DNA from 4 places in the Marinobacterium maritimum genome. Region 4 is predicted to be linked to each of the others. Evidence: predicted binding sites of a transcription regulator. Region 4 holds the regulator's gene; each other region holds the start of a gene.
What was found. Region 4 encodes sigma-54, which starts transcription at its own class of promoters, with help from an activator protein. Its sites were predicted from a motif close to TGGCACNNNNNTTGCTNT; they were not measured.
Positions count from the first base shown of each region.

Region 1 (7,944 bases), 420 kb from region 4:
CAGGAACTCCTGACGATAGGAGTAGATGTTCACCTCGTCAGCTGCCTGAGCAACGCTGCCCAGAGTTGAGAGAGCCAAACCTGCCAGTAGTACTTTTTTCGCGATCATCGGTGTCTCCATTACAACCGGGTGGGGGAGGCCCGGAATCGAGGTGTTAAAAACTTAATGCGAATTGTTATCAGTTTTGATTCTTATGTCAATGGTATTGCGTATGATTCTTGTTTTCGATCTATGGCAATGGATTATAAAGAGCTTTGTCCTGGTTATACCTTGCGCTGGATCACGTCCTGTTGAATCAGAGCTCCAGTGGGAAGAGCCGGGACAGCAGTACCGGTACCGCTGTTTCAACCCTGAGAATACGAGGGCCGAGATGAATGGCTTCCAGGCCTGCCTCGCGCAGTTTCTCGACTTCGTAGGCGATGAAGCCCCCTTCGGGGCCGATTGCCAGCGTCGTCGGCTCGCTGGTTGGAGCCGGGCAGGGCTGGGCATCATAGGGGTGAGCGACCAGGGCGCGGGTGTTGCGCGCCAATGCAGGCAGTTCATCCTCGACAAAGGGCTTGAAGCGCTTGCGCAGGTGAATGCGTGGCAAGCGGGTATCGCCGGCCTGCTCCAGTCCCAGCAGCAGATGTTCGCGAGCTTTCTCCGGGCGCAGGATCGGTGTTGACCAGTAGCTCTTGTCGACGCGGTAGGAGTTGATCAGCCAGAGGTCCTTGACGCCGAGCGTCGCCACAGTTTCCAGCGTGCGCTTGAGCATCTTGGGGCGTGGCAGGGCCATGATCAGCTGCAGAGGGAGTGGTTTGGGTGGCGCCTGATTGAGGCGGACATTCAACTCCACCTGCCGTTCAGATATTGCGACGACTTCACCCTCGCCAGTCATGCCGTTGAGAACACCAACGCGAAAGCGTTCACCGACCTGAGCCTGATGCACGCTGCGCATGTGCTGGAAGCGCCGGTCGTGGATGCGTACACGGTGAGGGTCGATGAAGTCAGAAACGTACAGCAGGATCAGGTTCACGGGCATTACCGGGCAGGAAAAGCGCCGATCATAGCATCACTGCATGATCGGCGCAGGGGTCAGGCGATCTCCAGTTTTTTCAGTCGGTAGGCCAGCTGCGGGCGCGTCATGCCAAGCAGTCGGGCGGCTTGGGACACATTACCGTCAGCGCGCTCCATGGCACTGCGGATCAGCTGCTCCTCCATCTGCTCAAGGCTGAACTCATCGTTGAGCAGCTGTTCGCACAGCTCCGACTGGGACAGGCCGTCCTGCGGCTGGCTATTGGCGATTTGCTGTGCCAGCACCCCTTGACGGTTGATGCTATTGAGCGGATGGGTCGGCTCAGACAGTGACGGGAAAAATGCATCAAGGTCGATGGTGTGGTTGTTATCGGTGAGAATTACTCCACGCTCGATCATATTTTCCAGTTCGCGGATATTGCCGGGCCACTTGTAGTGCATCAGCGCCTGAGTTGCCTTGTCCGATACGCCCAGGGTGCGTTTGTTGTAGAGCGTGTGGTACTTCTTCAGGAAGTGGCTAACCAGCAGGGGAATATCTTCCGTTCGGTCACGCAAGGGCGGAATGTGTACCGGGTAGACATTGAGCCGGAAGAAGAGGTCAGCACGGAACTTGCCATCGCTGACTGCCTGTTCCAGGTCCTCGTTGGCAGCTGCGACGACGCGGACATCAATGCGCCGGGTGCGGGTATCCCCGACACGCTCCATCTCGCTTTCCTGCAGTACCCGCAGCAGGCTTGCCTGGGCACGGGGGGACAGTTCGACCACCTCATCGAGGAAAATGGTACCGCCGTTGGCGCGCTCGAACTTGCCCTCCCGTGACTGGGTTGCGCCGGTAAAGGCACCCTTTTCAACACCGAACAGTTCGGCCTCAATCAGGTCGGGTGGAATGCAGGCGCAGTTGACGGCCACGAACGGCTTGTCGGCCCGGTCAGAGCTTTGGTGGAGTCCCTTGGCGACGACTTCCTTGCCGACACCGGTTTCGCCCTGAAGCAGAACGGTGACCCGGCTGGTGGAGGCGCGCCTGATCATCTGACAGACATTCTTGAAAGCGCCGGACTGGCCAACGGAGTTGAACAGCAGGTCTTCGCTATGATCGCTGTTGCGGAAGTTGTTCTTCAGCTCACTGAGCTCGCTTTGCAGGCTGAACAGCTCGTCGGCAATGGGGTCGGGCAGCAGGTAACGTTCCAGCTCGGCCTGGTCTTCCCACTCATCGGCAGGGCGGCCGACAATATGGCAGTGGTCGTGTCCCATACCGGCACACTGGGTCTCCTTGAAGATGATGTTTCGGCCCATAAAGTAGGTGGTATAGCCGCTGGCATAGCCGATCAGCGTCCAGCAGATCGGCTCGTCGGCAGGGCCGAAATCCTGCAGATGAACGTCTGCTTCGTAGGAGTCGAACCAGTCAAACTCTGCATGGAAATGGCCGCTATCTATATCCAAATCCAGGGAAACAGGCTTTACGTTAACCATTCCCTTGATGCAGTGCAGCTGCGGCCCGACAAAGAAGGCATCTTTCTTCGACATGTCCGGACGGATCTTGTCGACCAGTTCGGCATCTTTCCAGCCTGAGTGATAACCAAAGCGCATCAGGAAGCCCTTGGCTCTCTCGACTCCCAGTGTCTGAACCAGCTCCTTGCGCAACAGTCCCATCACACTTGAATGGATTAGCAGCATACGTTGCTCATTGAGCCAGACCTTTCCCTGGTCGCTCTCAAAGCGGATCTGGGACAGCAGATCACTGCTGCCCGGAAACTCGAGTGATTGCGTGTTAGCCATAGTTTTTTTTATACCGGCTGTTGGCGGTGTTTGTTCATTGAGTGGACGGCAGGTCCGCCTTTTATTGTTGAAACATTTCGCCTTGGTTTGGAAGGGAAAGCATTCAGCATACACCCAAAGTCTTATGACACTCCAGCGGTTAAAAAATAGCCGCTCTGATCATTTGATCAAAAAAATATCCGGTTTTTTTACCATTTGATCAGGTGATAAAAAATCCCGATCGACCAAATGCAACTCTTTGTTGCGCATTTTGATCCGTGGTTTTTGTTTTTTTATTCTTTGAAAATCAACGCCTTAGGGTTTTATTTCAAATCACAGTCCCCTGTTGAGTCACGATTTGGCATGCCTGTTGCTGTTGTACTGGGTGAACATGCGTTGATGAGCAGAGGATAACAATGACAAAACTCTCACAGCACAAAAGCAACGATGACCTGCCCAAGCGGCAGAGCTTTGATCGCTTGACGAAATATATCCGGGTACGCAGCGAGCCGGATGCCCGCTTTGTCGAATTCGATTTTGCCATTGGTGATCCCTCCCTGTTCGTCGAGCTGGTGATGCCCAAGGGGGCTTTTGAGGCCTTCTGCAATGCCAACGACGTTGTGCCCATGACTGAAGAACAGATCCGTGCTGTCGACGCCGAGATGGAAAAGTGGCGCTACGGCGAGGAGACGCTGATGTCGCACAACCACAACCGAGCTTCCGAATAACAACAACTGCAGCCTGGGAAGAGTTCCATGACCATTGAGATCAAAACCGCCACGCTGGAACCGGTCCGCAATACCTACGCCAACGTAGAGCGTCGCTTCGGCGACAAGCCGGCGACCCGCTATCAGGAGGCAACCTATGACCTCCAGTCCGAAACCAATTTTCATTACCGCCCGCTGTGGCAGCCGGAGCTGGAGCTGAACGATCCGCGCCGTACCTCCATCGTGATGAGCGACTGGTACGCGTTCAAGGATCCGCGCCAGTTCTACTACGGTGCCTACGTGCAACAGCGCGCCAAGATGCAGGAAGTGGCCGAAAGCAACTATGCCTTCTTCGAGAAGCGGGATCTGGCCCGTTTCCTCAGTGACGAGGTGCGTGCTCAGGTGATCCGCTTCCTGGTGCCGCTGCGCCATGTCGAGCACACCGCCAACCTGAACAACATGTATGGCACGGCCTACGGTTTTGGTACCGCGATTACACAGGCGCTGCTGTTCAATGGCATGGACCGTCTGGGCATGGCTCAGTATCTGTCGCGTATCGGTTTGATCCTTGATGGAAATTCAGGCGATGCCCTGGCCGAAGCCAAGCAGCAGTGGCTGGAAGCGGATATCTGGCAGGGACTTCGTGCCCTGTGCGAGGAAACGCTGGTGACCGAGGACTGGTTCGAAGTGATGCTGGCGCAAAACCTGGTGATGGATGCCCTGGTGACGGATCTGGTCTATCGCCAGTTCGACCAGAAGTTGAGTGAAGCGGGTGCCCAGGATATCGCCATGCTGACCGAGTTCATGCAGTTGTGGAATAAGGACGCCATCCGCTGGATGGATTCTGTGCTGAAGACCGCGGCTGCCGAGTCGGATGAAAACCAGGCGCTGCTGAAACAGTGGATCGAGAAATGGCGTGGCAAGGCTGCTGAAGCGCTGGCGCCGCTGGCCGAGGCGATGCTCGGTGCTGAGGCCCTCAACGAGGCGCTGGCACAGCTGGACAAGCGGGTCGCCAAAGCAGGCATCAAATAACCATCCGGCATCACATAACAACAAGGAATCCGAGCCATGTCCAAAGTTTATATCGCACTGCAGGATAACGATGAATCCCGCTACATCGTCGAAGCAATCGAGGAAGACAACCCCGAGTCAACCGTGATCCACATGCCCGCCATGATCCGCATCGAAGCCGAGAATTTCCTGGCGGTGAAGCGTGAAACCGTGGAAGAGAAGATGGGCCGCGACTGGGACGTGCAGGAGCTGCACGTCAACCTGATCACCCTCGGTGGCAACGTGGACGAAGACGACGATCAGCTGACGCTGACCTGGAACGAATAACAATAAGGTGAACCCGATGGCAGCCAAGAAACTCAACATCAAAGATAAATACCGCCTGTTGACCCGTGATCTGGACTGGGAGTTCTCCTATCAGGATCGCAACAAGGCGTTCCCGTTCGAGGAGTTCGAAGGGATCAAGATTACCGACTGGTCCAAGTGGGAAGACCCCTTCCGCCTGACCATGGACGCCTACTGGAAGTACCAGGCCGAGAAGGAGCGCAAGCTCTACGCGATTTTCGATGCCTTTGCTCAGAACAATGGTCAGCTGAACATCTCCGATCCGCGTTATGTCAACGCGTTGAAGATCTTTCTGACCGGCGTTTCGCCGCTGGAATACCAGGCGTTCCAGGGCTTTGCCCACACCGGCCGTCAGTTCGGCGGCGTCGGTGCCCGCGTCGCCTGCCAGATGCAGTCGATCGATGAGCTGCGTCACGTGCAGACGCAGGTTCACGCCATGAGCCACTACAACAAGTTCTTCGACGGCCTGCAGGACTGGTCGCACATGCACGACCGCGTCTGGTACCTGTCCGTGCCCAAGTCGTTCTTCAACGATGCCCGTGCCGCCGGCCCGTTCGAATTCATGGTGGCGATCGGCTTCAGCTTCGAATATGTGCTGACCAACCTGCTGTTTGTACCCTTCATGTCCGGTGCCGCCTACAACGGCGACATGGCGACGGTAACCTTCGGTTTCTCCGCCCAGTCCGACGAAGCGCGTCACATGACCCTGGGTCTGGAAGTGATCAAGTTCCTCCTCGAGCAGCATGAAGACAATGTGCCGATCGTGCAGAAGTGGATCGACAAGTGGTTCTGGCGCGGCACCCGTCTGCTCACCATCGTTTCGATGATGATGGACTACATGCTGCCCAACAAGGTGATGAGCTGGAAAGAGGCCTGGGAGGTCTACTTCGAGGAGGCCGGCGGCGCCCTGTTCAAGGACCTGGCGCGCTACGGCATCCGCATGCCGAAGTATGCCGATATCATCGAAAAGGAAAAAGAGCACGTTTCGCATCAGGCCTGGTGGACCTTCTACACCCATGGTCATGCGGCCGGTTTCCACACCTGGATCCCGACTGACGAAGAGCTGGATTGGCTGAGCGAGAAGTACCCGGAAACCTTCGACAAGTACTACCGTCCGCGCTGGGAACTGGCCAAGGAGATGGAAGCCAAGGGTGAGCGTTTCTACACCAAGGCACTGCCGCAGCTGTGCACTACCTGCCAGATCCCTATGCTGTTCACCGAAATGGATAACCCGACTCAGATCAGTTACCGCGACTCTATCTACAAGGGTGATCGCTATCACTTCTGTTCCGATGGCTGCAAGGACATCTTCGACGACGAGCCGGAGAAGTTCGTTCAGTCCTGGCTGCCGGTGCACCAGATTTTCCAGGGCAACTGCGGTGGTCCGGGTGTCGAGGACATCCTGCGCGACTACTACCAGATGAATGTCGGTGTGGACAACATGGACATCAAGGGTTCGCCGGACGAAGAGCGGTGGAAGAAGTGGAAAGGGGTAGCTTAAGCCCCCGTTTTTCACCTGACACCCGGAACAATTCAAGAGAGGGGCTGACCGCTGGTCGGCCCCGGATCTGAGGATAAGAATAATGCCAGTACAAGCCATTACGCCGGATTACACCGGCGACATCAAAGACCGTTTGGAAAACTTCCACGGCAACCAGGTCGTATATGTGGGCTGGGACCATCACCTGATGTTCTGTGCCGCTTTTGCCTACCCGCTGCCGCCGGAAACGCCTTTCCGTGCCTTGATTGAAAATGTGATGCCGGAAGGTTTCTCACTGCATCCCGAGTGGGACCAGATCGATTGGTCGAACACCACCTGGCTGCTGGACGGCGAACCGTTCGAACCGCAGCTGGATGTGTCGCTCAAGGATCAGGGTATCGGCCACAAATCCCTGTTGCGCTTCCAGACCCCGGATCTCAAGGGTTACAAGAGCGCCGGAGTCTGAGGAGAGTAGTCATGAGTTACGAAGTGACCGTAGAACCGACCGGTGATGTGATCGAAGTGGATGAAGGGCAGACCATTCTGGATGCCGCCTTGCGCCAGGGTGTCTGGTTGCCCTTCGCCTGTGGTCATGGCACCTGTGCCACCTGCAAGGTGCAGGTGCTGGAGGGCGATGCCGACGTGGGCAACGCCTCTCCCTTCGCGCTGATGGACATGGAGCGTGACGAGGGCAAGGTGCTGGCCTGCTGCGCCATGCCGGAGTCCGACATGGTAATCGAGGCCGATATCGACGTGGATCCCGACTTTGCCGGCTATCCGGTACGCGACTTCGTCGGCACCGTGACCGATATCGTCGAGCTGTCGCCGACCATCAAGGGAATCACCTTCGAACTGGACGACGACATGGAGTTCCAGGCCGGCCAGTACATCAACCTGCGTATTCCCGGTGTTGAAGGCACCCGAGCCTTCTCCATTGCCAACAAGCCGTCCGACAGCCGCACGCTGGAACTGCATGTGCGCCTGGTACCGAACGGCGCCGGTACCACCTGGCTGCATGAAACCCTGCAGGTGGGCGATACCCTGGATGTATCCGGTCCCTACGGTCAGTTCTTTGTACGCAAGTCCGACGAACAAGGCGCGATCTTTATCGCTGGCGGCTCGGGGCTGTCCAGCCCTCAGTCGATGATCCTCGATATGCTGGAGGAAGGGGACAAGCGCGAGATCTACCTGTTCCAGGGTGCGCGCAATGTGGCCGAACTGTACAACCGCGAACTGTTCGAAGCGCTGGATCGTGAGCATGACAACTTTCACTACATTCCGGCATTGAACGAGCCGCTGGAAGAGGAGCAGTGGGACGGTTTCAAGGGCTTCGTTCATGAAGCCGCGATCAAGTACTTCGATAATCGTTTCAGTGGCCACAAGGCCTACCTGTGCGGGCCGCCACCGATGATCGACGCCGCGATCACAGCCCTGATGCAGGGGCGTCTTTTCGAACGCGACATCCATATGGAACGCTTCCTGACCGCCGCTGACGGCGCCGAGGAGCAGACCCGGTCGGCATTGTTTAAGCGAATTTAAGGTTAAGAGGATCTGAGTTTAAACGGATCTGAACCAGCGACGGCGGCGGTGGCAACGTCCGCATTCGGGATTACATGTTCCCACCGCAGCCGC
Region 1 is NZ_BAAAET010000002.1:679,626-687,569, forward strand. Features, by position in the region: gene ABD013_RS09505 (Fe(3+) ABC transporter substrate-binding protein) at 1-108, opposite strand, end outside; gene ABD013_RS09510 (16S rRNA (uracil(1498)-N(3))-methyltransferase) at 296-1,015, opposite strand; gene ABD013_RS09515 (sigma 54-interacting transcriptional regulator) at 1,075-2,790, opposite strand; gene ABD013_RS09520 (phenol hydroxylase subunit) at 3,186-3,497, shown strand; gene ABD013_RS09525 (aromatic/alkene monooxygenase hydroxylase subunit beta) at 3,525-4,508, shown strand; gene ABD013_RS09530 (MmoB/DmpM family protein) at 4,545-4,814, shown strand; gene ABD013_RS09535 (aromatic/alkene/methane monooxygenase hydroxylase/oxygenase subunit alpha) at 4,831-6,333, shown strand; gene ABD013_RS09540 (phenol hydroxylase subunit P4) at 6,416-6,778, shown strand; gene ABD013_RS09545 (NADH:ubiquinone reductase (Na(+)-transporting) subunit F) at 6,790-7,851, shown strand.
Region 1: the regulator sigma-54 is predicted to act here: its motif matches at 3,129-3,146, upstream of ABD013_RS09520 (phenol hydroxylase subunit).

Region 2 (7,944 bases), 150 kb from region 4:
AGTTGGATCTCGGTAAGATGCCGGATCCGGGTTCTAACAGCACGTCCAGCAGTGAGGTTGGTCCTATCATGATCAACTTCAACTCTACCACCGGTATTCTGGAGAAGGTCAATGGAGAGGATGTAAGCTCCAGCGGGCTGGCACCACGAATTACGATTCTGGGCGCAGATCCGGCTAACCCGGATGACAGTGTGTTGGACTCTGATGTCGACCAGTTGGCGGGCGTTCAGTTGGATATTTCCGGTTCCAGCCAGTTCGCCTCTGAATCTATCGTTAAAAGTCAGTCTCAGGACGGCTATACCAAAGGTGACCTGATCGGTGTCAGCTTTGCTGAGACCGGTGAAATGGTTGCCAGCTACAGTAATGGTCAGCGCGCTAACCTGGGCCTGGTGGCGGTTGCCACATTTGAGAACCAGGATGGTCTGCAGCCCAATGGCAATACCGAGTGGATTGCGACCCTGTCGTCTGGTAACGCGATTGTGAACCCGCCGGGTACCGGTTTGAACGGTACCCTGCGCTCTGCGGCGCTCGAACAGTCCAATGTGGATCTGTCGGCCGAACTGGTGAAACTGATTGAAGGTCAGCGCAACTTCCAGGCGAACTCCAAGACGCTGGAAACGCTGAATACCGTGACACAGGCGATCCTGCAGATCTGATCAGGCGGTTTTCATCTTCCAGGCCGGGCTTTATGCCCGGCTTTTTCGTTTGTGGCACAACCCTTGCTTAAATCACTGCAGATAATCTGAAACGGCAAGCCTTTACCGGAGCAGTTGATGGACAAGGTTCTCTATGTCGCCATGACCGGCGCACGCGAAAACATGCTGGCGCAACAGGTGCATGCCAATAACCTGGCCAATGCCACCACGACCGCCTTCAAGAGCGATCTTGAGCAGGCCCGCGCCATGCGGGTGCTGGGCGATGGTTTTGAGTCTCGCGTGTACTCCATGAGCGAGCGCCCCGGGACCAATCTGGAAAGCGGCACGCTGATGCAGACCGGTCGTGATCTGGATATTGCCGTCGAAGGTGACGGCTGGCTTGCCGTGCGAGGTCCGGACGGTAGCGAGGTGTATACCCGCAATGGCGGGCTGCAGATCAATGCCGCCAATCAACTGGTGACTGGCAGTGGTTTGCCGGTGCTGGGCAATGGCGGTATTCCGATCGTCATCCCGCCGGCGGAGAATATTTTCATCGCCAACGATGGCACCATCACCATCCGCCCGTTGGGCGAGAATGCCGCCGAGGTCGCGCTGGTAGATCAGCTCAAGCTGGTTCGTCCGCAGGAGGGTGAGCTGTTCAAGGGGCGGGATGGTTTCATGCACACCGATAACGATGTGCCCCTGCCGCAGGCGCTGGATGTGCAGGTTCGCTCCGGTTATCTGGAAGCGAGCAATGTCAACGCGGTGTCTGACCTGACCGCGATGATCAGCCTGTCCCGCCAGTTCGAGATGCAGGTCAAGATGATGAAAACCGCCGAGGAAAACTCATCCGCGGCCGCCAAAATTTTGCAGATGAGCTGATAACGCTTAAGGAGTCTTAACGATGCACGGTGCCTTGCACGTCGCCAAAACCGGCCTGAGCGCTCAGGATACCCAGCTCAAGGTTATTTCCAACAACCTGGCCAACGTCAGTACGGTCGGCTTCAAGAAAGACCGGCTGGAGTTTGAAGATCTGCTCTACCAGATTCGCCGTCAGCCCGGTGCGGCAACCGGGGAAGACTCACAGCTGCCCTCCGGGCTTCAGCTGGGCAGTGGTGTGCGCACCGTTGGCACTCAGAAGCAGTTCCATACCGGGGATATGCAGATTACCAATCAGACATTTGATGTTGCCATCAACGGTCGTGGTTTCCTGCAGGTGCAGCAGCCCAATGGGGATATTGCTTACACCCGCAATGGAGAGCTGCACCTGGACGGTGAAAGCAGGCTGGTGACGTCTGAAGGCTATCTGATCGAACCCGCCATTACCCTGCCGGGTGAAGTGACCAACTTCTCGGTGGGTAATGATGGCACGGTTACTGTTACGGTCGCAGGTGACCCTAACCCACAGGAACTGGGCCAGCTGGAACTGGCGGATTTCGTCAATCCTCAGGGGTTGCAGGCGATCGGTCAGAACCTGTTCATTGAAACCGCTGCCAGTGGTGCACCCATTGTCGGTGTCGCCGGTGAAGAGGGGCGCGGCATCCTGAAGCAGGGCATGCTGGAAGGTTCCAATGTTAATGCCGTGGAAGAACTGGTGGACATGATCACCACCCAGCGGGCCTACGAGATGAACTCCAAGGTCATCTCGACCGCGGACGAGATGCTGGGCTACGTCAGCCAGCAGCTGTAATGAGTTGAGCAGGGGATGATAACGATGAGAGCGGGTATGCGGACTCTGGTAGTGGCGGCAGCGGTGATTCTTACCGGCTGCGTCAACAAGGCGCCCAAGCCGGATAATCCCTATTATGCGCCGATTCAGCCTGCGCAGATGCAGCATCCCCAGCCGGTAACCGGGTCTATCTATCACGCCGCGACCAGCATGGATCTGTACAGCGATGGCCGTGCTCATCGGGTTGGTGACATCATCACCGTGGTATTGACCGAACGTACCCAGTCGTCCAAGACAGCGTCTACCACCGTGGACAAGAGCAACGATATGTCGATCGGTGCGCCCAATGTGTTGGGACGTGACCTGAGCGTGTTTGGTAATCCGCTGAGTGCTTCAATGAGTTCCAACTCGGCCTTTGATGGCGAAGGCAGCTCCGACATGAGTAACAGCCTCAACGGCAACATTACCGTCACCGTGCATCAGGTTTTGCCCAACGGCACCCTGTTGGTACGCGGTGAAAAATGGCTGACGCTGAATCAGGGCGACGAGTACATCCGCATCAGTGGCCTGGTGCGCAAGCAGGATGTAGGGCCGGACAATACCGTTGAATCCACGCGCCTGGCCGATGCCCGTATCACCTACAGTGGCACCGGGGCGACTCATGACTCCAATGTGATGGGATGGCTGACACGCTTCTTTATCAGCCCCCTGTGGCCTTTCTGAGGTAACACCGATGGCTAAACTGCTGCAATTGATGCTTCTGTCGCTGGTCGCCATACTGGCAACACTGCCGGCACAGGCGGAGCGGATCAAGGATATTGCCAGCGTGGCGGGTGTGCGTGCCAACCAGTTGGTCGGCTATGGTTTGGTGGTCGGTCTTGACGGTACCGGTGACAAGACCAGCTTTACCTCGCAGACCTTTCGCAACATGCTCAACAACTTTGGCGTCGCAATCCCGGCCAATGTTGACCCCAAATCCAAGAACATCGCGGCGGTCGCCATCCATGCCGAACTGCCGCCTTTTTCCAAGCCGGGCCAGACCATCGATATCACCGTATCCACCATTGGCGATGCCAAGAGCCTGCGTGGCGGCAGTCTGCTGATGGCGCCGCTGAAAGGCGCTGACGGCAATGTCTACGCCATCGCTCAGGGCAATCTGGTGGTGTCCGGCTTTGGTGTCGAAGGCAATGACGGCTCGCGTTTGTCGCTCAACGTGCCCAGCGTGGGCCGCATCCCCAACGGTGCCACCGTCGAGCGCACCGTGCCCAACGCCTTCGCCCAGGGTGACAGTCTGATGTTTAACCTGAACCAGCCGGACTTCACCACTGCACGTCGCGTCGCCGAGCAGATCAACAGTCTGCTGGGGCCGGAGATGGCGATGGCGCTGGATGCCGCGTCCATCCGTGTGCGTGCACCGCGCGACCCGTCACAGCGGGTCTCTTTCCTGTCCGTACTGGAAAACCTTGAGGTGGACCCGGGACAGGAGGTGGCCAAGGTCATCATTAACTCGCGTACCGGCACCATCATCATTGGCCAGAATGTACGTGTGTCGCCGGTGGCGATTACTCATGGTGGTCTGACCGTAGCGATCAGCGAGAACCTGGATGTGTCTCAGCCCAATGTATTGGGCGGTGGCCAGACGGTCGTCTCGCCGCGCAGCGATATCGAAATCGAAGAAGGCTCAGGTCGCATGTTTGAATTTGCACCGGGCGCCACACTCAGCGATATCGTTGAGGCGGTCAATCAGGTCGGTGCCGCACCGGGTGACCTGATGGCGATTCTCGAAGCACTCAAGCAGGCTGGTGCCCTGAAAGCGGAACTGGTGGTGATCTGATGGCGATCAAGAGTGGATTCGACCCGTCCTCGCCCAGTCTGTTTACCGATCTGAATCAGCTGCAAAAGCTGAAAGGGCAGGCGCAAACGGACGAGCGGGCCGCGCTCAAGGGTGTGGCACAGGAGTTTGAGCAGCTGTTCATGAACATGATGCTCAAGACCATGCGCCAGGCCAACGATGTGCTCGCCACCGACAGCCCGTTCAACTCCAGTGACGTCAAGTTCTACCAGGAGATGTTCGACCAGCAGCTGACGCTGGACCTGTCGAAAAAGGACAGCATCGGACTGGCCGACATTATCGTCAAGCAGCTGAGCCAGAAGCTGGATGCGGTGCCCCGGGCGGATACGGATGGTGACGATGACCTGCAGGATCGTTCGTTGACCGAGCAGATGCTGAACCGGGCACTGGTCAGTGGGCCGGTGACCCAGCCGGCAGGTCTCCCTTACAGCGCACCGGTCGCTGACGCTTCGTCCGTGACTGATGAACGGGTCGCCGAGGACGTCGAGGGCGTCGCGGCCAAGGGCGCTACTGATGAAGGCGCGGGCGATGAAGCGCTGCCGGCACGTTTCGAATCTCCGGATCAGTTTATCGAGCAGCTGCTGCCACTGGCGGAAAAGGCCGCCGAGGTGCTGGGGGTAAACCCTTCGGTGCTGCTGGCGCAGGCCGCACTGGAGACCGGCTGGGGCAAGTTTGTGACCCGAGATGCGGCCAGTGGTCAGAGCAGCCGTAACCTGTTCAATATCAAGGCGGATAGCCGTTGGCAGGGCGAGGCGGTACAGGTGCAAACGCTGGAATACCGCGGCGGCGTGCCCGAGAAAGAGCAGGCGCGTTTCCGGGCCTATGACAGTTACGCGGACAGCTTCAATGATTACGTCGATTTTCTGCGCAGCAACTCTCGCTATCAGCAGGCGCTGGAAAGCGGCACAGACCCGAGCCGGTTCGTGCGAGAGCTGCATAACGCCGGCTACGCCACCGACCCTGAGTATGCCAGCAAGATCGAGCGGATTTTCAATGGTGAACTCTTGGCCGGTTTGGGGCGCAGGGCTCAAGAAAGTTGAGTTAGAGCCGATACAAACGGAATAGAGTCAAACGGGCGCAATAGGGCCGTCTGGGAGAGTAAAAATGAGTTCAAGTATCCTTAGTATTGGTGTTCAGGCGCTCAATGCCAACCAGACGGCACTGTCCTACGTTGGTCAGAACATCGCCAACGTGAATACGGAAGGTTATACCCGCCAGACCGTACAAATGAGCACCCAGCAGCCGCCTGTGCTTGGGGTTGAAGTCACCGATATCAAACGCATGACCGATATGTTTATGGTCAGGCAGGTTTGGGCCGATACCTCTACTTTCAGCAGTAACGAAGCGTATAGCCAGAAGATTGCCCAGCTCGATAGCCTGTTGGTGTCGGATGCTACTAGCCTATCTACCTCGATGGACAGCTATTTCGCATCGCTGCAGCAGGTGGTTGACGATCCTCTGTTTATCGCCAACCGAGAACTGTTTCTGGCAGAGGCTGACTCGCTCGCCAACTCGTTCAACAGTTTTGACAGTAAGCTGCGCAGTCAGTCGGATCTGGTTAACACCGAGATTCGCAGTATGGTGGATAGCGTCAACTCGATCACCGAAAACATTGCATCGTTGAACGTGCAGATCGGGAAATTGGAAGCCGCAGGCCAGAACTCCAATAGCTTGCAGGATGAGCGCGATCTGCTGGTCAAGCAGCTGTCTGGATACGTCACCGCCAATGTCACTTCACAGGACGGCGTCACCTACAACGTGACGATGGGGACGGGGCAGCCACTGGTGATCGGTAACAGCGCTGCCAAGCTCGATGTGCGCAACAGTGCAGCAGACCCCACCCAGATCGATATTTTCATGTCCAATGCCAGCGGTGTGGAAGCACGGGTCACCAATCAGCTTGGCAGTGGTGCGATTGGCGGTTTGGTGCAATATCGTGACAATGTTCTGCAGCCGACCATCAGTGAAATCGGTCGTCTGGCGATCGTGTTCTCTGAAACGATGAACCAGCAGCACCGCAAGGGGATGGATCTCAATGGCGAGATGGGTCAGGACCTGTTTGCGCCGATTAAAACGGGCCAGGTCACGGCGCATGCCGACAACGAAAGTAAAGGGGTTTCGACCCGCGTCGACTTTTACAACGTTGAGGAACTGACCGGTAGTGACTATCGGTTTGATGTGACCGGGATCGATACCTACAGGGTCACGCGGCTCAGTGATGGCGCGAAGTTCAACCTCGATGACATGAATGTGGTGACCTCCAGCGCGGACCTGCTGGCTGCCGAGCAGGCCGGGAATACTCCGGTCTATTTCGAGGACACGGTTAACGGTACGCTCCAGGTCAGCATGGACGGTATGACGTTTACGCTTAAGGGGAACAAGGCCACAGGGGACAGCTACCTTATACAGCCGACCCGTACCGGTGCCCAGTTGATGGATGCAGAGCTGACCAACCCGAAAATGCTGGCGCTGGCGTCGCCCTTGAGAGTGGAACCGGCAACGTCGAACAGCGGTAATGCGGAAGTGACGTCCATCACGATCACCAATGCCGAGGATACCTCTCCGTTACGTGCCGGGGATGCAATCCTGCCGCTGGAAATCGTGTTCAATGCTCCGGACGCCACCGGGCAGATCACCTATACCGTGTATGACAACCGTGATCCGGATAACCCTGTGGCAATGACCGGAATGGAAAACCTGCCCTATACGGCAGGTGAGCCGATTACCTTTGAGACCGATGGTTACGAGGTGGTACTGGAAAACCAGCCGGAGCCGGGTGATCGCTTTACCATCGAATTCAACACCGATGGCTACTCGGACAACAGCAATGCCTTGGCCATGTCCGATTTGCAGGACAAGCGCCTCGTCAACGGCTTCAGCTATCAGGATACCTACGGCCAGATGCTGGCCAAGGTTGGTACCCAGGCGAGTAATGCGGAAGTCGCCTATACCGCCAGCAGGGCTGTGAAGATCTCCAGCGAAGATGCGCTGCAGAGTGTGGCCGGTGTCAACCTGGATGAGGAAGCGGCGCGTCTGGTGCAGTACCAGCAGGCATACTCGGCCGCTGCCCAGATCATCTCGGCCTATCAAACCATGTTCGACAGCCTCATCAGCGCCGTACGGAGTTAATCATGCGTATATCAACAGGTCAGATCTTCTCCAATGCGAACCGTAACATGCTGGAGAACCAGAGCTCTCTGGTTGATATTCAGGACAAGATCTCCAGTGGCAAGAAATTCACCTCGTTGGCCGAGGATCCGGTGGGGGCTAACCGAGTGGTATCACTCAAGCGTGAACTGGCCCAGCTGGACATGTTTCAAAGCAATATCGATGCCTCCCGGCGCCGTCTGGAGCTCGAAGAAACAACACTGGATAACCTGAATATCGCTTCGGACCGAATGAGAGAGCTGATCCTTCAGGCGGCGAACGGGACTCAGGGGCAGGCCGATCGCGAGATCATTGCGACCGAATTGGAAGAGCTAGTTGAATACGCTGCCGGTTTGATGAATACCCAGGATGCCAAAGGTGAGTATCTGTTCTCGGGATCCCGTGGCAATGCCCAGACCTATGTTGAGGAGGACGGGCGTTATACCTATCAGGGTGATGCAACGACACGGTCAATTCAGATAGCCAGCGCACTCTATGTGGAATCGACGGATGCCGGTCAGTCTCTGTTTGAGTCGATCAATGGCGAGCCCGGGTTGAGAGCCACCGGCGCGGCTCGGGGAGCCTTTGATGCTGACAGTCTTGAGATAGGGGATAAGGATGCCTTTGCTCAGCTGATGCGC
Region 2 is NZ_BAAAET010000002.1:111,640-119,583, forward strand. Features, by position in the region: gene ABD013_RS06895 (flagellar hook-basal body complex protein) at 1-656, shown strand, start outside; gene flgF (flagellar basal-body rod protein FlgF) at 774-1,517, shown strand; gene flgG (flagellar basal-body rod protein FlgG) at 1,540-2,325, shown strand; gene flgH (flagellar basal body L-ring protein FlgH) at 2,362-3,027, shown strand; gene ABD013_RS06915 (flagellar basal body P-ring protein FlgI) at 3,038-4,138, shown strand; gene flgJ (flagellar assembly peptidoglycan hydrolase FlgJ) at 4,138-5,196, shown strand; gene flgK (flagellar hook-associated protein FlgK) at 5,261-7,285, shown strand; gene flgL (flagellar hook-associated protein FlgL) at 7,288-7,944, shown strand, end outside.
Region 2: the regulator sigma-54 is predicted to act here: its motif matches at 709-726, upstream of flgF (flagellar basal-body rod protein FlgF).

Region 3 (7,944 bases), 160 kb from region 4:
ACTGCTGGCAGCTTCCGCCACAATCCGATAGTTGCCGGCAGGCAGGCCCTCACTGGCCTGCCAGACAAAGTTGTGATCTCCGGGCGGCATAGCCCCCATGCTGACTCTGTCCACCCGGTTGCCCGCTCCGTCATAAATGGAGATGCGAATATCGCTGGCACTGGCAGTGGTTGAAACCAGACCGTCCACCGTACCGCCATCCTGAGCCAGCTGGGCGATATTGGTGTTCACGAATGCTCGCTGCCCAACCATGGAGGACGCCTGCAGCGCCGCCTGACTACTGATCAGGGTGCTGCTCATGGTTTCCATGGTGCTGGCCAAATTCTGAATACTCTCCACGTTGCTAAGCGTGGACATCTGCTGCATGAAGTCGGAGGTATCCGCTGGACTGGTCGGATCCTGGTTCTGCAACTGAGCAATCAACAGCTTCATGAACATTTCCCGGTCCTGCGACATGCCGTCTGTCTGCGTGGACTGGCTTTTGTTCAGCTGATTGATCTGTTCATAAACGTTGCTACTGCCGACGCCGTTTACATTACTCATGGCGCTATCCTCTCAACGGCCTTATTGCCCCAGCGTTAACGTACGCTGCAGCATCTGTTTGGCCGTATTCATAATATCGGCGTTGATCTGGAAGGAGCGGGACGCTGAAATCATGTCAGCCATCTCCTCCACCACATTGACGTTGGGGTACCAGACGTAACCATTTTCGTCCGCCATTGGATGGTTGGGCTCGTAAGCCATGCGCAATGGCGCGTCACTTTCGACCACTTCATCCACCTGGACACCCTGCCCCGGGATCAGCGAACGGTATTCCTCCGGCAGCTGCTCGGGCTCGATCGACTTGACCGAAAATACCGGCTTGCGGGCACGGTAAGTCTCGCCTTCGCTGGAGCTGACGCTCTCGGCGTTGGCCAGATTGCTGGCAGTGGTATTCAGACGCACGGTCTGTGCAGTCATGGCCGAACCGGCAATATTGAATACGTTACTCAATGACATGCTTATTCACCCTTGATCGCAGTGGTCAGCCCCTTGAACTTGCTGTTCAGGAACTGGAACGATGCCTGATAGCGGATGGCGTTATCACTGTAGCGCGCCATCTCTTCCTGCAATTCGACCGTATTACCATCCACGGACGGCTGGTGCGGCGTACGGAACAGCAAGTCTGCCGCCATATCCGGCTCCAGAAACTCGTTCTGATGAGCATGTTCCGTCTGCGTTACCGGCAACTCGTATTCACCCGCCTGACCTGCCAGCACGGCGGCAAAATCCAGATCACGGGCCTTGTAGTTGGGGGTATCGGCATTGGCGATGTTATTGGCCAGCACTTCGGCACGACGGGCACGTAACGCCAGTGCATCATCGTGAACGCCCAACGCGGTATCAAAATTGATCGCCATCTACCTCTCCCGAAAACCAGAATATGCTTGCGCACGTGCTTTGCCATAGAGAATGCAAGTCACATGCCAGTTTCAGAGAATCGGAGCTATAGCCGGTGTTACCTGGGGTTCAGGGGAACGGTGGAACGGAGGCTGAGAAGAAAGCGGCAAGGCCATACCGGCAAAAGCGGCAAGGCCAAACCATGTCTTGCCGCTCGGATCAGTATCAGACGTGGTCAGATGGCCTGGTAGATGATGCCGGGCCGGCAGTGGATCATCTTGTAGAGGTCGGACAGACCGGAGAGGGACTCCGAAGCCCCCAGCAGCAGGTAGCCACCGGGACGCAGCTGACGATGCATCTTGCGCAGAATCTCCAGCTTCACATCGGAAGAGAAATAGATCAGCACGTTGCGACAGAAGATCAGGTCAAACTGACCCAGGGCACTGTAAGGCCCCAGCAGGTTCAGACTCTGAAAGCGTACCCGACTCTTGATCTTGCCATTGATGGTCCAGCTGCCGCTGGGCAGGGACTCAAAATACTTGTGCAGACGCTCCTGCGACAGCCCGCGCCCCAGCGCCAGCATTTCGTATTCGCCACGACGCGCCTGATCCAGCACGGTGGAGGAGATATCGGTCGCCAGAATCTCTTCGCCGGACGAAAAGGCGCCCGGGCTGGACTGCTTGAATTCGTCGATCACCATGCTGATCGAGTAAGGCTCCTGGCCGGTCGAGCAGGCTGCCGACCAGATGCGCAGTTTCTGGAAACGATTGCCGTCCTTAAGCTCAGGCAGTAACCGTTCCTTCAGAATTTCGTAGGGGTGAACATCACGGAACCAGAGCGTTTCGTTGGTGGTCATGGCATCGATCACCTGCTCCTTGAGCAGACCACCACCCGGGCGGTTGAGGCGTGTCACCAGATCCCTCAGGTTCTTGCACTCCTGCTGCTGCATGATCTTGCCGAGCCGGCTCTGCACCAGATACTGCTTGTGCTCCGCCAGCAGAATCCCGCAGTTTTTTTCCAGAAAACTGCTGAACTCCCGGAACTCCTCCGGCGTAATACTGAACCCGCTAGTCACTCAGTCCTGCTCCCTTATCCCTGCTCAATCTGGCGAATGCGATTGACCACGACACCGGCCAGTTCATTGGGGTTGAACTTGGCCAGGAAACCATCGGCCCCAACCTTTTTCACCATGGACACGTTGAAACCGCCACTGAGCGAAGTGTGCAGCACCACATGCAGGCCGGACATGCGCTGATCCTCGCGGATCATCGAGGTCAGGGTATAGCCGTCCATTTCCGGCATCTCGATATCGGAGATCACCATCAGGAACAGTTCTTCGACATCGATATCCTTGTCCAGCAACTCCTTCAGCAGATCCAGTGCCTGACGGCCGTTGTTGGCCACCGACACCTTGACACCGAGATCCTCCAGGCTGCGCTGCATCTGCTTGCGTGCCACGGCGGAGTCATCGACGATCAGGACATTGTGCTCGCGGGCCTTTTCGCGCACTTCCGTAGTAGCCACTTCATCGCTAACGTCGGTTGCCATGGGGTATAGATCGGCCAGGATCTGTTCTACATCCAGAATCTCAACCAGCTTGTTCTCGTACTCGAACACCGCCGTCAGGTAATTCTCGTTACCGATCTCTTTCGGCGGCGCCATGATCTGGTCCCACTGGGTATTCAGGATACGATCAACCTTGCGCACCATGAATGCCAGTGTGCGACGGTTATACTCGGCCACAATGAGGAACGTCTTTGGCAGATCCTCCTCCGGAATGGGGCGACGACCGATCGCCTCGGACAGGTCGAGTACCGGGATGGTCTCGCCTCTGATATGGGCCATCCCCTTGATCGCCGATGTCTGGCGCGGCACTTCGGTCAGCTCGGGACACTGCAGTACTTCTCGCACCTTGAACACGTTGATGCCGTATTTCTGACTGGTTTCCAGTCCGAACAGCAGCAGTTCCAAACGGTTCTGCCCTACCATCTGCGTACGCAGGTTTACAGTATCCAGGATCCCTGACATGATCTAACCAACCCCGAGGTCACTAACGATGAGTTCATCCCGGCCTTTTCGCCAGGACGCCCGCGTGAATACACATACTTTAACATCTGTTGCCGCTGTTTTTGCCATAACCGGCGCATTAATGCACCCCTTTTCGGCACGAGCCGACAATACATCGACCCAGATCAGGCAACAGGTAACTGCAGCCATTAAACAACACTTTGGTGACAAAGTGCCAGACAGCCGCACCGAGGTGCAGCTGAACCCGATCAACCGGCAACTGGACTTCCCCCCCTGCGGCCACCCATTGAGCGTGGACCTGCCCTTTCACAGCGGATCCCGCATCACAGCCAAAGTGGGCTGCAACCAGCCTCGCTGGAGCCTGTTCGTGACCGGTCAGGCCCAGGTATTCAAGCCCGTCGTCATGGCTGCCAACCCGATCATCAAGGGTAGTCGCATTCGTGCCAGCATGCTGCAGCTGCGCGAGCAGGATATCTCATCACTAAGGGGAGACTATTTCCAGCGCCAGCAGGATGTCAGCGGACACCTGGCCCGCATCAGCATCAGCGCCGACACCGTCATCACTCCGCGTATGCTGACCCAGGCCAACGCCATCAGCCGTGGCGACGCGGTCACCATCGAAGCCCGGCGTGGCGGTGTGCTGATCAGGACGGAAGGTACCGCCCAAGAAAACGGCCGTATCGGTGAGACTATCGATGTCACCAACAACCGCTCAGGGATCAAGGTTCGCGCTCGGGTGACTGCTTCGGGCCGGGTGCAGGTTCCCTGACCCCATATTCGCCGCTATCCGTCCTTTCCGTTATACTGTGAGCGTTTATTGATCATTGACAAAAAAGTTTAAAGTTTTTGCCAAGGCGCCCGATACCCTTGCATAGAACTGATTGCGAGGTAATTGAACATGGCTATCGATTTTCCCGGCCTATCTTCCGTGCAAACGGCTGGTAACCGCGGCAAAGTCAACGAGCAGGCAGCCGACCAAGCTCCGCGTGCAGAGGCTTCGGCCGTACAGAGCACACCGTCAGGGCAGAGCGATACCGTCCGTATCAGCGATACTGCCCAGGCACTCCAGCGCTCGGAAAATGCTCAGGGCAGCTCCGATATCGACACCGACCGAGTCGCCCAGATAAAGGCCGCCATCGAGGATGGCAGCTATAAAATCGACAATGAACGCATTGCCGAACGTATGCTGCAATTTGACAAGCTGCTGGACTGAACCGCTGAATGACTGCCAACCTGCCCCCGGACATCACGAACCGTTTCGATACTCTGATCCATCAGAGTATCGAACTGTTGTTAAACCTGCAGGGGCTTCTGGATAGCGAACTTCAGGCCTTGCAGAAACGTGACCTCGAACGTCTGCAGCAAAGCAATCGCGACAAGCACGAGTGCCTGCTGGCGATCGATCACAACATCCGTGAACGTAACGCCCTGCTCGACCAGCTGGGCATCAGTCACGACCGCGTTGCGGTACTTGATCTCATTGCCCGCTTGCCGGCTCCAGACAACACCCGCCTGAACGATGGCTGGCAGCAACTGGAAGCCGCCCTTGAAAAAATCAGGCTTCTCAACCAGCGTAATGAACAGGTCCTGCTGCGCAATAAGCAAAATACTGATCAGCTGCTTGCAATCCTGCAGGGACACGCCCGGGGCAACAGTATTTACAACCAGAAAGGCGACAAGGGTCGTTACGAAGGCCAGCGCAGTCTCGGCAAAGCCTAGTCAAAACATCGTCTTGACGTTAGAATTCTTCCCGCTTTCACAGTGCCTCAGTAGCTCAGTTGTATAGAGCAGCCCCCTCCTAAGGGGCAGGTCGCAGGTTAGAGTCCTGCCTGGGGCGCCATTTCTTTCAATGACTTATGGCCTTTCCAGGACGATTCAGTCCAGCAAAAACAGCCAAAAACGCAAAGTGCACCAAGGTGCGCACCAAGGTTTTACCTTTGCTTGGCTTTGCAATATTTTCAACCAACTCCCAGTGAGCACTACCAGAAGTAGCTCCACCTGATAGAAAAAATGTTCCAACCTTCTTATGCGGAGAATAAAAGTATAGGGCTATCATAACCTTTGCCACTGTCGAGAGCTGCTGGCCGTTGCACTTTGATTGTGAGTGTGGACAAACCAAAATGCCATAATCTCTGCCACACTCAACCAAGCATGGCACAATGAGTGTGTTGTGACGGTATTCACACCTAATCATCCCAACAGATGATCATCGTTTCCCTCTCTGTAACTTCAGCTGTTTCAGCAAAGCATAGAAACCACTCCTGTGTTCCCCAGAGCTCGACACAACTGACGGCACCATACTTGGTCGCGCTGAGATTTTATGAACGTGTGACTTTTCGTTGACCCGCTTGCAAAGTAAAGCGGCTTTGTTCACAAACAAAGTACTTCGGGAACCGGCTTCCGCTATTTCTTTTTCCGCTTGATCTTTACCTGCTCATCTTCTTTGCTCCGGTACTCTGCTGAGCTGGGCCGTACTACTTGATCCAGGCCTAAAGGCTTTGGGTAGTGAGACCAAGTCGTATTGCCACATCAGCGACTCTGAAACCGCGATCAGTGACCTGGTTGACCGCTTCGACTGTGAACTTTTCGGGAGGCGATTGCTGCTCATTTGCACCTCTCTTGAAAACACTTTCCATGACTGGGAGGTGTGAAGAAACTACTGGGGATTCAGAAAGGCCTGCATCGCAGGCCCCCGGTATCATCACAGCACTTCAAATAGGCCTGCAGCCCCTTGACCACCACCAATGCACATGGTGATGATCACGTATTTCACACCGCGGCGCTTGCCTTCAATTAGTGCGTGCATCACCATCCGCGCACCGCTCATACCGTATGGATGACCAATGGAAATCGCACCACCGTTAACATTCAAGCGATCCGCTGGGATCCCCAACTTATCGGCACAATAAACCACCTGTACAGCAAAGGCTTCGTTCAGTTCCCACAGGCCGATATCGTCCATGCTCAATCCGTGGCGCTCAAGCAACTTTGGAATAGCGAAGATCGGTCCGATACCCATTTCATTGGGCTCACAACCGGCTACGACCATGCCACGATAGGCGCCCAGTGGCTCAAGGTTACGCTGCTCTGCCAGCTTGCGATCCATCATCACCACGGCTGCGGCACCGTCCGACAGCTGCGAGGCGTTGCCGCCAGTGACACAGCCACCATCGCGCACCGCGTCTAGCCCGGCTAAGCTTTCCAGTGTGGTCTGGGGCCGATTTCCCTCGTCCCGTGTCAGCGTCACTTCCTGATCGGTCATCTCTCCGGTGTCCCGGTTCTTCACTTTCATCACCGCTGTCACCGGGATGATTTCATCATCAAAACGACCGGCCTCTTGCGCGGCGGCAGTACGCTGTTGAGATAACACCGCATAGGCATCTTGAGTCTCGCGGGAGATGCCATAACGCTTAGCAACCACTTCAGCTGTATCCAGCATCGGCATATGAATCGCCGGGGCATGCCCCAATACCTTGGGGTCAGCCATGCGGTGCAGGTTCAGGCGCTCATTTTGCACCAGGCTTATGGACTCACAGCCACCAGCAATCAATACAGGCATGCCATCGACCACAATCTGCTTTGCACCGGTGGCTATTGCCATCAAGCCTGAGGCGCACTGCCGGTCCATGGTCATACCGGCCACCGATACCGGCAAGCCGGAAGCTAAAGCAACCTGACGTCCCAGGTTCATACTCTGGGTGCCTTGCTGCAAAGCCGCACCAAAGACACAATCTTCAATCTCTGCTGGATCAATCCCAGCACGTTCCACGGCGGCCTGAACGGCATGGGAAGCCAACGACGGGGCTTCAAGGTTATTAAAGGCCCCACGGTACGCTTTACCGATCGGGGTACGTGCAACTGAAACAATGACCGCTTCTCTCATGGTCTTTCCACCTAATAATGTGCAGCACCAGCCACAGCTGATGCCGTCTATCTATACATTTAATGTTGAGTCTGCCGGTGCAAAACAACGTTCGTTCTGACTTACTTTTGTGCAGACAGGTGTGCTGCCGCTTTCGTCAGGAACTTCTCTGTCTGCAAAACAGCTGAGTCGAGCGGCTCTTGCTGCGTTGTGTCGTTAATTTGGTCGAAATGAGCCCACACCTGTTCTGGTGTTTGCTGATCCACTGGCAGGTATATACCGTCAGTTTCAAATATCCGGGTGCTGGCATAACCTCCGGCTCCCGCGCAAAGAATCATGCGGTTAGGCGCATCATCGTGACACAGTGTCAGTGCTCCGGCGGTGACCGCTTCAGGCGTTAACATTTTTTGCACGTGCTCGGGCATCAGGTCTTCAGTCATTCGCGTACTGGCCGTTGGCGCCAACGCGTTGACACGAATATCGTTCTTGATACCTTCAAGCACCAAGGTGTTCATCAGTCCAAGCACAGCCATTTTGGCGGAACCGTAGTTCGTTTGGCCGAAGTTGCCATACATGCCGCTGGAAGACGTGGTCATCACAATACGACCGTAGTTTTGCGCACGCATAATCTCCCAAACCGCTTTAGTGCAATTAAACGTACCCATCAAATGAAC
Region 3 is NZ_BAAAET010000002.1:102,081-110,024, reverse strand. Features, by position in the region: gene ABD013_RS06890 (flagellar hook capping FlgD N-terminal domain-containing protein) at 1-543, opposite strand, end outside; gene flgC (flagellar basal body rod protein FlgC) at 565-999, opposite strand; gene flgB (flagellar basal body rod protein FlgB) at 1,002-1,400, opposite strand; gene ABD013_RS06875 (CheR family methyltransferase) at 1,616-2,455, opposite strand; gene ABD013_RS06870 (chemotaxis protein) at 2,470-3,408, opposite strand; gene flgA (flagellar basal body P-ring formation chaperone FlgA) at 3,437-4,177, shown strand; gene flgM (flagellar biosynthesis anti-sigma factor FlgM) at 4,307-4,621, shown strand; gene ABD013_RS06855 (flagella synthesis protein FlgN) at 4,630-5,127, shown strand; tRNA gene ABD013_RS06850 (tRNA-Arg) at 5,172-5,248, shown strand; gene ABD013_RS06845 (acetyl-CoA C-acyltransferase) at 6,110-7,291, opposite strand; gene ABD013_RS06840 (SDR family NAD(P)-dependent oxidoreductase) at 7,393-7,944, opposite strand, start outside.
Region 3: the regulator sigma-54 is predicted to act here: its motif matches at 1,452-1,469, upstream of flgB (flagellar basal body rod protein FlgB).

Region 4 (7,944 bases):
CTGGACGAACTCTGGTCCCAGAGCGGCCACTGCGCTGCCGACACCGCCTACATCGGTGACGACCTGCCTGACCTGGCCGCCATCCGTGCCAGCGCCTTTGGTGCCTGCGTGCCCAACGGCCATCCACTGGTGCGCAAGGAAGCCGACTGGGTAACCAGCGCCGCCGGCGGCAAGGGCGCCGCGCGTGAGTTCTGCGAACTGATCCTGGCCGCTCAAGGCAAGCTGGATGCCATTTATGCCGAGTACCGCGGATGCTGAGCCAGCGTCAGCGCCTGCTGATCACCGCGACCCTGGTTGCCGCACCCCTGCTGTGGTGGGGATTGATCACACCGGAAGAAAACGCACCATTGACAGGTGACACGCCGGTTGAACAAGTCGACTTTTTCATTCGCAATGCGGAGATTACCCGCTGGCAGGATGATGGCACTGTCGCACAGCTACTGACGACGCCACTGATGCAACATTACCCCGAGCAGGCCGCCATGCGGCTTGAAACTCCCGTCACGCGAGTGCCGGGCAAAGCTGGCGGGCACTACCTGCTGAGTGCCGACCAGGGCACCCTGCCGGACTCCCGACAACAGATCCTGCTTGCAGGCAATGTTCAGCTTCACGATAATCCGGCTGCCGGCCAGCCCAGCCTGATGACAACCGATCAACTGACTCTGTATCCTCCCCGTGACTATGCACACACTGACCACCCGGTTCGGATGCAGCGCGGTTCGGATACCACGTCAGCGGTCGGCATGGACCTGTTTTTCGATCAACAACGGATAGATCTGCTCTCGGACGTGAAGGGTGAATACCATGTGCAATAAACTTCGTTCCCTGTTTCTGGCCACCCTTCTGACCCTGCCGGCACTGGCCCAGGCCCTGCCGGAAGACCAGCAGAAGCCCATTCATATCAGTGCCGATCATGCCAGCATGAACGAGCGCACCGGCATCACCGTGTATACCGGTAATGTAGAGATCGTGCAGGGCACCATGGTGATCCGCGGCGCCCGCGTCGAACTGCATCGCAATGACAGGGGGGTGCAACGCATCATCTCCACCGGTAAACCGGCCCAGTTCCAGCAGCAGCCAAGCCAGGATCAACCGTTGACCAAGGCCTATGGCGAGCGCATGGACTACCGCGTCAACAAGCAGGAAGTAACCATTACCAATTCCGCCCGGGTGGATCAGGGCCGTGATACCTTTACCGGTGAACGCATCGTCTACAACATGGAAAAAGCCGTGGTAAACGCGTATGGCAGCGATAAGGATTCAGGCCAGCGCGTACAGATGGTGATTCAGCCGAAGACCGAGGGGAACTGATGTCCGCACAGGTAAAACAGCTGCAGGCGCTGCACCTGGCCAAGAGCTACAAGGGTCGTCAGGTGGTTCGTGACGTTTCGCTGGAGATGAACAGCGGCCAGATCATCGGCCTGCTCGGCCCCAACGGCGCTGGCAAGACCACCTGTTTCTACATGATTGTCGGCCTGATCAACGCCGATCATGGCCAAATTCGCATCGACCAGGATGATGTCACCCGGCTGCCGATGCATGAGCGTGCTCGCCGCGGCATCGGCTACCTGCCTCAGGAAGCCTCGGTATTTCGCAAGCTCAGTGTGCGCGATAACCTGATGGCGATTCTGGAAACCCGCAAGGAGCTGTCAGCCAGTCAGCGCGATACGCTACTGGAAGAGCTGCTGGAAGAGTTCCATATCACCCATCTGCGCGACAGCCTCGGCATGGCACTGTCCGGCGGTGAGCGCCGTCGCGTTGAGATCGCTCGCGCGCTGGCCACCGAGCCTGACTTCATTCTGTTGGACGAACCGTTCGCCGGCGTCGATCCCATCTCGGTCAGTGACATCAAGCAGACGATCCGGCACTTGCAGTCCCGCAATATCGGCATTCTGATCACCGATCACAATGTGCGAGAGACCCTTGATATCTGCGAGCGAGCCTATATCGTCAGTGAAGGGGGCATCCTGGCCCAAGGCAGCCCGCAGGACATCCTCAACAACGAGCAGGTCCGCCGCGCGTATCTGGGCGAGCAGTTCGCCCTCTAAGCGCCGCAGCATGTCTACTCCCAACTCGGTCAACCCGGCAGTTTGCATATGAAGCAGTCGTTACAACTCAAGATCGGCCAGCAGCTGACAATGACGCCGCAGCTGCAGCAGGCGATTCGCCTGCTGCAGCTCTCCACTCTGGATCTGCAGCAGGAAATTCAGGAAGCGCTGGACAGCAACCCCCTGTTGGAAGTGGATGAGGAACAGGAAACGGCGGAGGCCGAAGCCGAAAAGCAGGACACCAGTGCCGAACAGGACAGCTCCCGCGATAGCGAGCAGCCGGCCGCGACCGAGGACCAGGATAGCTGGGAAGACAGCGGCGAGGATGGCTGGAACGAGCAGATTCCCACCGAACTGGCGACCGACAGCCAGTGGGACGACACTTTCCAGCATCAGAGCTCGCCCGGCCCCGAACGCGACAGTGACTGGGATCCAGGTGACAACGACAGCACCGAGGATGATCTTCAGGATCACCTGCTGTGGCAGCTGAACCTGACCCCGATGAGTGACAACGACCGCATGGTGGCCCTCGCCCTGATCGATGCGGTCGATGCCGACGGCTACCTGCGCACCAGTGTCGACGAGGTACTGGAGCATTTCCAGCAGAGCGAGCCCGAACGTTTCTCTGACTGCGACACTGACGAGATCGAAGCGGTGCTGCACCGAGTGCAGCAGTTCGACCCAGCCGGCGTCTGCGCCCGCGACCTCAGCGAATGCCTGCAGTTGCAGCTGCGCCAACTGCCCGAGGACACCCCACTGCTCAACGATGCCGTACGCCTGGTACGCGACCATCTGAACCTGCTTGGCAGCCACGATTATCGCACCCTGATGCGCCGCTTGCGTCTCAAGGAAGACAGCCTGCAGCAGGTGATCAGTCTGATCCAGAGCCTGAACCCCAAGCCCGGCACCCTGATCAGCTCGGAGCCACCCGAATACGTCATCCCCGACGTGATCGTGCGCAAGATCCAGGGGCAGTGGAACGTCAGTCTCAACACCGACGCCTCGCCGCGTCTGAAGATCAACACCCAGTATGCCGACCTGATTCGACGGGCCGACAACAGCGCCGACAACACCTACCTGAAGAACCACCTGCAGGAAGCTCGCTGGTTCCTCAAAAGCCTGCTCAGCCGCAATGAAACGCTGCTCAAGGTGTCCACCGAGATCGTCGCGCGCCAGATCGACTTTTTCGAGGAGGGTGAAGAAGGCATGAAACCGATGGTACTGCACGACATCGCCGAAGCGGTCGACATGCACGAATCCACCATTTCGCGCGTGACCACACAGAAGTACATGCATACGCCACGCGGCATCTTTGAACTCAAGTACTTCTTCTCCAGTCACGTCAGCACGTCCGATGGCGGCGCCGCCTCTTCCACGGCGATTCGGGCGCTGATCAAGAAACTGGTCAACAATGAAAATACGGCCAAGCCACTCAGTGACAACAAGATCGCTCAGCTGTTAAAAGAACAGGGAATCAATGTCGCCAGACGCACCGTTGCAAAATATCGTGAAGCGATGAACATTCCGCCTTCTAATGAGCGCAAGCGTCTGGTTTAATGGGAATGGAAAGGCACGCTGTAAGAACGTGTCCATGACGAGGAGAAAAACCTATGCAGATCAACATCACTGGCCACCACGTCGAACTGACAGGCGCTCTGGACGAGTACGTACGTACCAAGTTTGACCGCCTGGAACGTCACTTCGATAACATCACTAATGCACAGGTCACACTCAGTGTTGAGAAGCAGCGCCAGACAGCTGAAGCCAACATCCACCTGGCTGGCGGTGAAGTCTTTGCGGCACACCAGCATGACGACATGTATGCTGCAATTGATGGTATGGTCGACAAGCTGGATCGCCAGATCATCAAGCACAAAGAAAAAATCAAATCCCACAAATAACCGGTAGCAGCACGTCACGACATGCAACTATCAGAACTGCTGACCCCCTCTCTCACGCTCTGCCATGTGGATGTGGTCAGCAAGAAGCGTGTTCTCGAACTCGCCAGTCAAACGATTGCTGAGCAATTGAATGGCCCGGCCGCTGAAGATATCTTCAGCGGCCTTATCAATCGCGAGCGCCTTGGCAGTACCGGTATCGGTGAAGGCGTCGCTATTCCACACTGTCGCATGGCCGGTGTTGACCGAGCGGTCGGCATGCTGATGACCCTGGCCTCCCCGATCGACTTCGATGCCATCGACAACCGCCCGGTTGACCTGGTCTGCCTGTTGCTGGTCCCCGAACAGGGTGCCGAGGAACACCTGCAGACACTGGCAGGCCTGGCGGAACTGTTCAATCACTCGGAAACACGTGAAGCTCTGCGCGCCTGCGAAGACTCCGAGAGTCTGCTCAAACGCGTTCAGGGCCTGTGTCAGGGGCAATAGAATGCGTCTGGTGGTCCTCAGCGGCCGTTCCGGATCCGGCAAGAGTACCGCCCTGCAGGCACTTGAGGATGTCGGTTTCTACTGCATCGACAACCTGCCGGCACTGCTGCTGCCGGAGCTGATCCGCCTGATGCTGGCCGAATCCCGGCCCGCCCAGGCGATCGCCGTCAGCATTGATGCCCGCAACCTGCCCAGCAATCTGGTACGCTTCCCTGAAGTGATGCAGCAACTGCGCCAGCTGCCGGGACTGACCGCGGAAACGCTTTTTCTTGATGCCGGCGAAGCGACCCTGTTGCGCCGTTACAACGCCACCCGTCGCCGCCATCCGCTGACCGACAACGACCAGAGCCTGCAGCAGGCAATCCGTACCGAGCGCGAGCTGCTGGAGCCGATTGCCAACCTGGCCGACCTGCGTATCGACACCACCCGTCTCTCTCTGTATGAACTCCGGGACGAGGTAAAACTGCGTGTCGCCGGGCGTAGCGAACAGAGCCTGTCATTGCAGCTCGAATCCTTTGGCTTCAAACACGGTGTACCGCTTGATGTCGACTTTACCTTCGATGTCCGCTCGCTGCCCAATCCCTACTGGGTACCGGACCTGCGCCGTTTCAACGGACGCGATCAGCCGGTAATCGACTTCCTGTCTCAGTCGGACGAAGTTGCCGAGATGGTCGCGGATATCCGCAGCTTTGTGCACAAGTGGCTGCCCCGCTTCAAGGCCAACAACCGCAGCTATATCACCATCGGCATCGGCTGCACCGGGGGCCAACACCGTTCAGTTTATGTTGCCGAGCAACTGGCTGGTTATTTCCGCGCGCATATGGATAATGTTCAGGTGCTGCACCGTGAACTGAGTCAGCCTGCCGCGGGACCCCAACATGATTGAAAAGCGACTGACCATTATCAACAAGCTGGGGCTGCATGCCCGGGCCGCCGCCAAGCTGGTCACCACCGCCAGTCAATTCCAGTCAGACATCCGTATCACCCGTGACAGCCGTGAAATCGACGGCAAAAGCATCATGTCCGTAATGATGCTGGCCGCCAGCAAGGGCACCGAGCTGCAATTGAGCGCGCATGGCGAGGATGAACAGGCTGCCCTGGAGGCCCTCGAAGCCCTGATCAACAATCGCTTTGACGAGCCGGAATAAAAGATTCCTCTGTACAGTTTGCTGTACCTTGCCGCACCACCCGTACTGTTCCTGAGTGAGACCTGCCGATGAGTCAGCCGGAAACGCCCTCCAATCTGGAAACCCTCAGCGCCGCCCTGGAAGTCGGTGAGCTGCAGCAACTCAGGTTCATGCTCAACAAGGGCCTGCGACCCGCCGAAGTTGCTCACCTGCTTGAGAAGACGCCGCCGCGTGAACGCCAGATTCTGTGGAATCTGCTCAACCAGGAACTGGAAGGCGAGGTGCTGCAATACCTGGGGGACGACGCCCAGGCCGAAATCCTGAGCCGCATGGAAGCGTCCGAGGTACTGGCGATCACTGAATCGCTGGAAACGGACGATATGGCCGACATCCTGCAGCAGCTGCCCGAACGGGTGATGAAAGAGCTGCTGAAAATCATGGACCGGGAGAACCGTGAGCGGGTTGAGCAGGTTCTGTCATTCCCGGAGGACACTGCGGGCGGCCTGATGAACACCGACACGGTGACCATCCGCCCCGACATCACTGCCGAGACCGTGCTGCGCTATCTGCGCCGGCACAAGGAGATCCCGGAAACCACCGACACCCTGTTCGTTGTCAGCCGCAAGGGTTCCTATATCGGCGTACTGCCGCTGACCCGACTGCTGACCACCGACCCGGATGTACTGGTCCGCGAAATCATGAATACGGACGTCGACGCCATTACCGCCGACACGCCGGACGAGGAAGTCGCTCGCCTGTTCGAACAGCTGGACCTGATCTCCGCCCCCGTGACCGATGAATCCGGCCAGCTGCTGGGCCGTATCACCATCGATGACGTGGTGGACGTGATCCGCGAGGATGCCGACCACTCATTGATGAGCATGGCCGGCCTCGACGAGGACGAGGATACTTTCGCACCGATCATGAAGACCACCCGGCGGCGTGCCGTCTGGCTCGGCATCAACCTGATCACCGCCTTCATCGCTTCCGCCGTGATCGGCCTGTTCGAGGATACCATCGACAAGGTGGTCGCCCTGGCCGTTCTGATGCCAATCGTCGCCTCCATGGGCGGCATCGCCGGCAGCCAGACCCTGACACTGGTCATCCGCGGCCAGGCACTGGGCCATGTGGAACGCTCCAACATTGGCTGGCTGTTTAACCGCGAACTGGTTGTCGGCGCACTCAACGGCCTGCTCTGGGCGCTGGTGGTCGCACTGGTTGCAGTCCTCTGGTTCCAGGACATGACCGTCGGCATCGTCATCGCCCTGGCGATCGTGATCAACCTGGTTGCCGGCGCCATGGCCGGCACTTTGCTGCCGATGATACTAAAATCAGTGGGAATCGACCCGGCTCTGGCCGGCAGCGTCCTGCTGACCACCATTACCGACGTTGTTGGCTTTTTCGCCTTTCTGGGCCTGGCAACGCTGTTTTTTGCTTGATGGACACTGATATGACCGACTTTGACTCGCAACATAATGATGACATCGATGACCTGCCACCCAGCCGGTCCCAGCTCAAGCGCGATGCCGAAGAGCTGCAGCAACTGGGCAAGCGGATGACCGAGCTGCGCCCGGACCAGCAGGAAAAGCTGCCGATCGGCGACCAGCTGCGTGCCGCGATCGAGGAGTACGCCCGCATCAAGGCCAACGGCGCCAAACGCCGCCACCTGCAGTATATCGGCAAGCTGATGCGCACCGCCGATGCCGACGCCATTCGCGAGGCTGTTGATCGTTTCGACTCCGCCAGCGCGGCACACAACCAGCTGTTCCACGAGATGGAGCGCTGGCGCGAGCGCCTGATCGACGGTGACAACGCCGACCTCCAGGGTTTCATTGAGCAGCACCCGAATGCCGACATCCAGCATTTGCGCCAGCTGGTCCGCAATGCCCAACGCGAACGTCAGCGTGAACAGGCTCCCGCGCAGGCACGCAAGCTGTTCCGCTACATCCGCGAACTCTACGAGGCCTGAGGCTAGCCTTCCGAACCGCCGGCCTGCAGCTCCATCTGCGGGTCGTCCCAGTGGCCGGTCAGCCGATATTTGAGGGTACTGAAACGCTCCAGCTTGTCACCGATAAGCTTGTCAATGACGAACACCGCTCCGGCCACCTGAGGCGCCCCCAACAGAATCGCCGCCAGTGGCGCATTACTGGTAATCGGCAGCGTCACCTCTACGGTGTTGTCGAGCTGCTCGGCCGCCAGATCTACTCGCCCAGTCAGGGTCATGTTGGCCGAAGGCCCTTCCATCCGCAGCGGCTCCAGTGTTGTCGCCACTCCGTTTTCGATACGGTAATGGCCACTGATGCTGTCAAAGCTGACCCCCTTCTTGAGCAGATCACTGAAATCCAGACGCAAACGGCGAGCGATGGAGTTGAAATTCAGAATGCC
Region 4 is NZ_BAAAET010000002.1:263,084-271,027, reverse strand. Features, by position in the region: gene ABD013_RS07640 (KdsC family phosphatase) at 1-258, shown strand, start outside; gene lptC (LPS export ABC transporter periplasmic protein LptC) at 252-815, shown strand; gene lptA (lipopolysaccharide transport periplasmic protein LptA) at 805-1,311, shown strand; gene lptB (LPS export ABC transporter ATP-binding protein) at 1,311-2,048, shown strand; gene ABD013_RS07620 (RNA polymerase factor sigma-54) at 2,097-3,605, shown strand; gene hpf (ribosome hibernation-promoting factor, HPF/YfiA family) at 3,659-3,949, shown strand; gene ABD013_RS07610 (PTS sugar transporter subunit IIA) at 3,971-4,432, shown strand; gene rapZ (RNase adapter RapZ) at 4,434-5,318, shown strand; gene ABD013_RS07600 (HPr family phosphocarrier protein) at 5,311-5,580, shown strand; gene mgtE (magnesium transporter) at 5,649-6,998, shown strand; gene yjgA (ribosome biogenesis factor YjgA) at 7,010-7,528, shown strand; gene ABD013_RS07585 (YhdP family phospholipid transporter) at 7,531-7,944, opposite strand, start outside.